2 regions of the Salicibibacter cibarius genome follow, and region 2 is predicted to be linked to the other one. Evidence: riboswitches for the same ligand, from Rfam matches in the RefSeq annotation. Region 2 holds a riboswitch; the other holds the start of a gene.
The links. Region 2 has a riboswitch for glycine ahead of gcvT (glycine cleavage system aminomethyltransferase GcvT). Riboswitches for the same ligand answer to the same signal wherever they lie in the genome.

Region 1 (4,495 bases), 1.5 Mb from region 2:
GATTACCCGCCATTTGAAGCTAAAAAAGTGGAAAATAAAATATACGGCAGAGGGGCCTCAGACATGAAAAGTGGTCTTGCGGCCATGTTTCTAGCCATTGAATCATTATATTTGCAAAACGAAGAGCTGCCTCACGACATTGTATTTCTTGCTACAGCAGGGGAAGAAGTGGATAGTTGCGGGGCGAGACAGTATTTGGAAGATCATGATGTGTCAAATACTGCTGCAATGGTTATCGGTGAACCAACCCGAGAGAAAGTGGTTGTCGGTCATAAAGGCGCGCTATGGGTTAAAATTCTCACTTTCGGAAAAACAGCACATGGTGCCATGCCGGATCGAGGGATTAATGCCATTGAACGGATAAGGGAAGTAATGGCGATCCTTGATGAATGTCGCCTTGAATGGAAAATAACTGGTGCTCCACTTGGGGAGAGTAGTCTATCGATTAATAAAATAGAAGGCGGGCTCCAAGCAAATGTTGTTCCGGATCAATGCCATATATACGTTGATATTAGAACAATTCCTCCTCAATCCCACAATGAAATTTTTATGGAATTAAGCAGGAAGTTGGAGGAACTTTTTAATGAGGAGGATAGCTCTGCCTTTAAAATGGAGGAGTTGCTAAATAGGCCCGGGATCTTGACTGAATCTTCAAGTCGAATCATTCAGACTGCAAAAGATATTAAAGGTACTGATAACGATGTTTACGGTGTTTCTTACTATACGGATGCAGCCGTGTTGAATCCCGAAAGTACCATCCCAACACTTATTTATGGTCCAGGTGACGAGCAGTTGGCTCATCAACCTAATGAATATGTGGACGTTGACGCTTATTTGCGATCGATTGAGTATTATAGAAGCCTGGCTCTGGCATTTGAGGCATAGGAATTTAGACAATGTCATAGAAACATGTGTAAGTATAATTTTCAAATAATCATTGCTTTACAACGCCTTTTTTGCTAAACTAATATCAAATAAATATTTGCGAATGAACATTGTGGGAGAGATCGACGTAAGCGTCGGCACCGAAGGGGCAACATTCACATAAATGCCTTGTGAATGAATCTCTCAGGTAAAAAGACTGCAATGGGACGCATCTCTGGAGAGCGCATAAGCCACCAAAGGGGTAAACTCCGTCACGGGGAGTTGAACTCTCAGGTACAAGGACAGAGAAAAGGTGTAGAGACCTTTTTCTGTCTTTTTTGTTTGTCCCGAAGCCCCGTTGGAAGATGAAAAAGGGAAGCCAATCGGGGATGGTGGAGAGTGATCCCTTCGCCGAAACCATTACGCATTTTGGGAGCTGACACGATTCGGGGGGATTGTCCGAAAATGATAAAATAGTTATTCGTCTGATGCAAAGGATGTGATCAAATGGAGGCAAAAGAAACGCACGTTCGCAAGCCGGATTGGTTAAAAATAAAGTTAAACACGAATGAATCCTATAAAGGCCTTAAGAAGATGATGCGCGAAAAGAAATTACATACGGTCTGTGAAGAAGCGCGCTGTCCAAACATTCATGAATGCTGGGCCGTAAGGAAAACAGCCACATTTATGATTCTTGGGGATGTGTGTACGCGCGGGTGCCGATTTTGCGCGGTGAAAACGGGGCTGCCAAATGAACTTGATTGGGGCGAGCCGGAACGAGTCGCCGAGTCGGTGGAACAAATGGGATTAAAACACGTCGTCATTACGGCTGTTGCCCGCGATGACCTTAAAGACGGGGGCTCAAGGGTGTATGCAGAAACGGTTCGCGCCGTCCGCCGCCGCAATCCGCTTACGACGATTGAAGTATTGCCTTCGGATATGATGGGGCTGCATGACAATTTACAAACGCTTATGGAGGCGCGCCCGAATATATTGAACCACAATATTGAAACGGTCCGGCGCTTAACGAAAAAAGTTCGCGCACGCGCGACGTATGATCGTTCCCTGGAGTTTCTTCGCTATTCCAAGGAGTTGCATCCCGACATTCCGACGAAATCAAGCCTCATGATCGGCCTTGGGGAAACGCCCGAAGAAATCGAAGAAGTCATGGATGATTTGCGTGCCCACGATGTGGATATTATGACGATCGGGCAATATTTGCAGCCGACGAAAAAACATTTGGATGTGCAAAAATATTACACACCCGAAGAGTTTGCGCGTTTCAAAGAAATTGCCATGCAGAAAGGGTTCCGTCATTGCGAGGCAGGGCCTCTCGTTCGTTCTTCTTATCACGCCGATGAGCAGGTCAACAAAGCACAAGTATGGCAAGAAGCCGCGAAATACCAAGGCAGTGAGGCTTTTGTGTGAGTGGGGATAAATGTATAAATAATTTCAAAATAGTGTTGCATTAAGGTGTTTGCTTTGCTATGATAATAACAAATTGAATGAAATTTGCGAATGAACATTGTGGGAGAGACCGACTTAGGCGTCGGCACCGAAGGGGCAATATTCACATAAAAAATCCTTGTGAATGAATCTCTCAGGTAAAATGACTACAATGGGACGCAACTCTGGAGAGCGCTAAAGCCACCAAAGGGGTAGGCTCCTTAAACGGGAGTTGAACTCTCAGGTACAAGGACAGAGAAAAGGGTGTATGCCTTTTTCTGTCCTTTTTTATTTGCCCAAAAATAATTTTAAATGGAGGGATTTTGATGAGTTTAAAAGAAAACGATGCAACTATTTTTTCGGCAATTGAGGGAGAGCGGGACAGACAGCATGACACACTTGAGCTAATAGCGTCAGAAAATTTTGTGAGCGAAGATGTCTTGGAAGCTATGGGATCGGTGATGACGAACAAATATGCGGAAGGCTATCCGGGGAGAAGGTATTACGGCGGATGTGAAAACATGGATACTGTCGAGAATGTGGCGATCGAACGATTGAAAGAACTGTATCAAGCCGATTATGCGAATGTGCAACCTCATTCCGGAGCCTCCGCCAACCTGGCTGTTTATTACTCACAGTTAACACCCGGGGATAAGGTAATGGGGATGGATTTATCCCATGGGGGGCATTTGACGCACGGCAGTCCTGTCAGCATTTCCGGCAAGTGGTTTGATGTTGTTTCTTATGGCGTAAGGGAAGACGATCACTTGATTGATTACGATCAATTGGAAGATCAGGCAAAAAAAGAAAAACCGAAACTCATTATCGCCGGTGCGAGTGCTTATCCGCGGGTCATTGACTTCGCAAAATTTAAAGAAATTGCCGATAAGGTTGATGCAAAACTGATTGTCGATATGGCGCATATTGCCGGACTTGTTGCAGCCGGCGTTCACCCATCGCCGGTGCCTTATGCGGACGTTGTAACGAGTACGACACATAAAACATTAAGAGGGCCTCGCGGAGGGTTTGTTTTAACGAATGACAAAGAGATGGCAAAAGGAATTAACAAGGCTGTTTTCCCCGGCCTGCAAGGCGGGCCATTAATGCATGTGATTGCCGCAAAAGCCGTTTCCTTTAAAGAGTCCCTCCAGCCGTCATTCAAAACGTATGCCAATCGGATTGTGGAAAACGCAGTCACACTCGGAGAGACGTTAAAAGAGAAAGGCGCTGCCCTCGTTTCAGGCGGAACCGATAACCATTTATTGCTCGTCGATGTCCGTCCATGGAACCTTACCGGAAAAGAGGCAGAGCAATTGCTGGAAAAAGCCGGCATTACGGCTAATAAAAATACGATTCCGTTTGATCCGGAGGGACCGTTTGTGACGAGCGGGATTAGAATTGGCACAGCAGCGCTTACAACACGGGGGATGGGAAAACAAGAAATGATTAACATTGGCGAAATTATTGCCGATGTCCTGGGAAGTAACGGCAATTCCGATGTCCTGGAACAGGCGAAAAACAAGACGAATGACATTTGCAAAGCCTTTCCTCTTTTCCAACAAGAAGCACGTGTTACTTGAGAGGAGTGTAGAGATGGAATTTCAAAGCTGTTTTGATATTATCGGCCCCGTAATGGTGGGGCCGTCCAGTTCTCATACTGCGGGAGCGGCTTCCATTGGCCGGTTTACGTACGAACTCCTCGGCCGCTGCAAACCTGAAAAGGCCCGCATTACCTTGTATGATTCGTTTGCGCAAACGTATCAGGGCCACGGCACCGACAAAGCGCTGCTTGGCGGTTTGCTCGGGATGGGGCCAGAGGATACCCGGATTAAAGACGCCTTGGCTATCGCAAGTGATGAAAACATCGATTACTCATTTTTGCTCGAAAAGGATCAATGCCCTTATTACGATCATCCGAATACGACAATCATCGTTGCCGAGGCTGGATATCGGCACGTAAAAGTGGGTGGCGTTTCCCTTGGCGGCGGTTTGTCGCATATCTTTCTCATTAATGATGCGGAAACGACGATTCGTTTAAGTACAGATGACGACTTTCGTTCCATATGCAATCGCTTGCCTTTATATATGCTCACCAATGATAAACGGGAGGTGTAACGTGTGCCATTTGATTCAATGGAAAGTTTGCTTTCACACTGTGAGGCGAAAAACGTAAGCATTGCTGATG
Region 2 (4,495 bases):
CTGATTCATGAGCTCGGTTAAATGATGAAGTTTGAGCCGTGCCTCCCCTTCCGTACCGGAATCCAGGGCATCCTCTACGTATCTCTCCAATTCCTGGCCGGAATAGCGTTCCAGAATGTCGTCCAAACGTCCGATGACGCCTTCGAACATGTTGATTTTTTCATAAAGGAGATTAAGGATGCGTGCTTCTACCGTATTCTCAATCGCGTAGTTCGTAATGTGCACATCATTCTCTTGGCCAAGGCGATGAATCCTTCCGATGCGTTGTTCCACGCGCATCGGATTCCAGGGAAGGTCATAATTGATCATATGGTGGCAAAACTGCAAGTTTAACCCTTCGCCGCCGGCTTCGGTGGCGATCATGACCGGCACGTGGTCACGAAACAGCATGCGCATCCAGTCTTTTTTGCTGCGTTTAAATCCGCCTCTAAACGGCACGGATTTTATTTTATGCTGGGCAAGAAACCATTGCAAATAGAGCTGGGTTGCCCGGTATTCCGTAAAAATAATCGTCTTTTCCGAAGAGGCCCGGAGTTGTTTCAACACTTGTTCTGCTTTTGCATTTGTTTGAATCTCATGCATAGCGTTTACAACGGGAGTGGCTTGCGCTTCGCTTAGCATCCCGTTTTTCATCATATTTGAAATCGTTACCCCCAAGGCTTCTTTACTGGAGCAAGCTTCCCTTTGTAACGTCGTTAATGAAAAACCGTGGAGTTCTTGTACCGTTTGTTTTAAGTCGCACACGGCATCATACATGGCACGCTCTTCTTTCGACATTTCCACGTTTACATTTTCAACGTGTCGATTTGTCCAGGACACGTTCGTATTGTCACGGCGATTGCGGACCATGACGTTTTGCACGAGTTTCTGAATGTCTTCGGTTGCTTTGGCGTCGTGTTTGTATTTAGCTTTAAAGCTTTTTTCGTCGCCGAGATGGCCAGGTTTTAAAATCGAAACGAGGTGAAAAAGTTCTTCGATCCGATTTTGCACAGGGGTGGCTGTACAGAGTAAACAAAAGCGTTTTTTTAAAGCCTTGATAAATGCATAGTTTTTCGTGTTGGCATTTTTCAGCCGATGGGCCTCATCAATAATGATCATGTCATAAGGTTGTTCAAGGACGATTTCCCGATGGGGAGAATGTTTAGCTGTGTCCATCGATGCGACGACGACATCGCACCCGTCCCATACATACGTTTTTCGTTGGGGGACAGCGGGAATATAAAATTTTTCATTCAGCTCTTGCGTCCATTGATTCACGAGCGATGCCGGAGACAGGATAAGTGCCTTTTTGACGAGTCCACGGATCATGTATTCTTTTAAAACAAGTCCGGCTTCAATCGTCTTCCCGAGCCCTACTTCGTCAGCGAGGATGGCTTTCCCATTCATATCTTCAACGACACGTCTTGCCGTTTCAAATTGATGATCGTACAGGGAAAGTTCCGGCAAATGCGTAGGGGCGACGAGTCCGTCGAACGATGGGACCGCAATGCGTGTTTGCGCTTCATATGCAAGTTGATACATCTCCCACGAAGACCAAGGCCCTTCATGATCCAACGCTTGTTTAAATTTGTTCTCCCAGTCGGTGGAGAAATGGATATCTATGTACATAATTCCTCCTTTTTTAACCTTTATTTTTATTTAAAAGTATAAAAAAGATTGGCAATGGTTAAATGACGTGCTACACTGGGTGTAACAGTTTTCCTAACTACGTTAGTGTGTGAATGTTAAGCGGTTTTATACATTGGCATAAGCGGATGATAACAGAGGGAGAGATCGTTCTTCCCGGAACGGCGCCGAAGGAGCAAACCGGAATGGTGAATCTCTCAGGCACATGTACTTCTGTTTGACGCGACTCTGGAGAGCGCCCCTCGCGGCCACCAACGAAGACAATTTTTGCTTATCAGCAAAAAAGAAACTTTCTGGTAGACCGACAGAGCTTTTCAACGATAAACGTTGGAGAGTTCTGTCTTTTTTTAGTAAATAAATAAAGGAGGAGATTGACTTGGCAGAAAAGCGGCGTACTATTCTTTATGATAGGCATGTGGCGTTGGGGGCGAAGATGGTTCCTTTCGGAGGTTTTGAAATGCCCGTCCAATATGATTCCATTAAAGCGGAACATCATGCGGTGCGGGAGGCGGTTGGCCTTTTTGATGTTTCCCATATGGGTGAGGCGTTGATTGAAGGGGAAACTGCACTCGATACCGTACAAACAATTTTGACGAACGATGCTTCCAAATTGGAAGTGGGCAAAGCCCAGTATTCATTGATGTGCAATGAAAATGGCGGAATAGTGGACGATTTTCTCGTCTATCAAATGGCACCGGAAACATACATGGTCATCCCGAATGCCGCCAACCGTGAAACAGATATCGCTTGGCTCAAGCAGCACGCACAAGCGGGTACGACGGTGACGGATGTTTCCGATGATTACGCGTTGCTTGCATTGCAAGGCCCGAAAGCGGTTGAGGTATTGCAATCATTAACAGATGAAGATGTGGGGGCGATCGGCACGTTTCGCTTTCAGGCGGACGTAGCGGTCGACGGCCGAAACGCGATCGTTTCCCGTAGCGGTTACACCGGAGAAGACGGGTATGAAATCTACTGCCGTACGGAAGACGCGGTTGCCGTTTGGGATGCATTACTTGCCGCCGGAGAAAGCGCCGGCATTAAACCTTGTGGGCTAGGCGCGAGGGATACGCTGCGTTTTGAGGCTCGCTTGCCGTTGTATGGCCAAGAACTTACGGAGACGATCAGTCCTTTGGAAGCAAAACTCGGCTTTGCGGTGAAAGTGAAAAAAGACGCCGATTTTATTGGAAAAAAAGTGCTGGCAGCAGAAAAAGAACATGGAACGGCTCGAAAAATTGTCGGCATTGAGATGCTGGACAAAGGGATTCCGCGCACGGGTTATCCCGTTTTTGATGACGACGGCAATGAAATCGGACATGTTACGTCAGGAACGCAGTCCCCGACGCTCGGAAAAAATCTCGGTCTTGCAATCGTGAATACGGATTATGCTTCCAATGACACCGAAATCATCGTAGGTGTCCGAAAACGGAAACTAAAGGCCAAAGTTGTACCGACGCCGTTCTATTCTCGATAAGGTGTTATAAAAAGACAATTGGAGGGATTCAAGATGGAAAAAACCCATCGCTATTTACCGATGACAGAAAATGACCGCCGGGAAATGTTGGAGACCGTGGGGGCGGGTGACGTTGCCGAGTTATTTTCCGATATCCCGGAAAACGTTCGTTCCCAATCGGACTTGAACATACGGAAAGCTTTGCCCGAGCAATCACTCGTCGAGTACTTTCAATCGTTAGGATCCAAAAATGAAGCGGTGAAAGATTACCCATCCTTTCTCGGTGCCGGTGTATATGACCATCATATCCCGTCAACGGTGGATGCAGTCATTTCACGGTCCGAATTTTACACGGCCTATACGCCATATCAACCTGAAATTTCGCAAGGAGAGTTGCAAGCGATTTTTGAATTTCAAAGTATGATTGCAACCCTCACCGGCATGGAAATTGCGAATTCCTCGATGTACGACGGCCACACCGCTCTCGCTGAAGGCGCATTGATGGCCGCTACACAGAAGAGAATGAAAAAGCAGACGATATTGATCTCCGAAACCGTACATCCGGAAGCAAGAGACGTAGTGCAAACGTTTGTGAACGGTCCGAGGCTTACATTGAACACGATCCCAAGCAAGGCAGGGAAAACAGATGTCCAAATGTTAAAAGAGATGCTTAATGATGATGTTGCCGCGGTCGTCATAGAGTACCCGAACTTTTACGGAACGATCGAAGATCTGAAAGCGCTTCGTGAAGCGGCAGATGCCGTAGATGCGTTGCTTATTGTAAAAAGCAACCCGCTTGCGCTCGGCGCCCTTACTCCTCCGGGTGAATTCGGAGCGGATATCGTCGTAGGCGACACCCAACCGTTTGGCATTATGGGCCAGTATGGAGGCCCGCACTGCGGTTATTTTGCTACGAAAAAAGCTTTTATGAGAAAAGTGCCGGGCAGACTTGTCGGCGAAACGGTCGATGAAGAAGGGCAACGTGGCTATGTGCTAACGCTTCAAGCACGTGAGCAGCATATCCGGCGGGATAAAGCTACCTCTAATATTTGTTCTAACCAAGCATTAAACGCGCTCGCTTCGTCGGTAGCCATGTCTGCATTCGGAAAACATGGCATCAAGGATATGGCTACGCAAAACATGCAAAAAGCCCATTATGCAAAAACGTCTTTGCAGGCCGCCGGTTTTAACCTCGTGTATGACGGTCCGCATTTCAATGAGTTTGTCATCGATGTCGGTTCTTCGGTCACAGACGTGAATCAGTCGTTATTTTCCAAGGGAATAATCGGTGGATTGGACTTGGGCCGCTTTAATGGAGAGCAAGATCATCATATGCTCGTTTGCGTGACGGAACTGCGTACGAAAGCGGAAATCGATCAGTTTGTGGAGGCTTTAAAGGAAACGGCCGCTAAATAA

Region 1: it holds a riboswitch for glycine, as region 2 does, so the genes downstream of both, lipA (lipoyl synthase) here and gcvT (glycine cleavage system aminomethyltransferase GcvT) in region 2, are expected to answer to the same signal.

The regions. Positions count from the first base shown of each region.
Region 1 is NZ_CP054705.1:3,455,381-3,459,875, reverse strand. Features, by position in the region: gene HUG15_RS17520 (M20 family metallopeptidase) at 1-885, shown strand, start outside; glycine riboswitch at 989-1,094, shown strand; glycine riboswitch at 1,097-1,173, shown strand; gene lipA (lipoyl synthase) at 1,372-2,292, shown strand; glycine riboswitch at 2,383-2,490, shown strand; glycine riboswitch at 2,494-2,568, shown strand; gene glyA (serine hydroxymethyltransferase) at 2,634-3,890, shown strand; gene HUG15_RS17505 (serine dehydratase beta chain) at 3,904-4,425, shown strand; gene sdaAA (L-serine ammonia-lyase, iron-sulfur-dependent, subunit alpha) at 4,444-4,495, shown strand, end outside.
Region 2 is NZ_CP054705.1:1,952,587-1,957,081, forward strand. Features, by position in the region: gene HUG15_RS10235 (DEAD/DEAH box helicase) at 1-1,608, opposite strand, end outside; glycine riboswitch at 1,755-1,849, shown strand; gene gcvT (glycine cleavage system aminomethyltransferase GcvT) at 2,003-3,100, shown strand; gene gcvPA (aminomethyl-transferring glycine dehydrogenase subunit GcvPA) at 3,134-4,495, shown strand.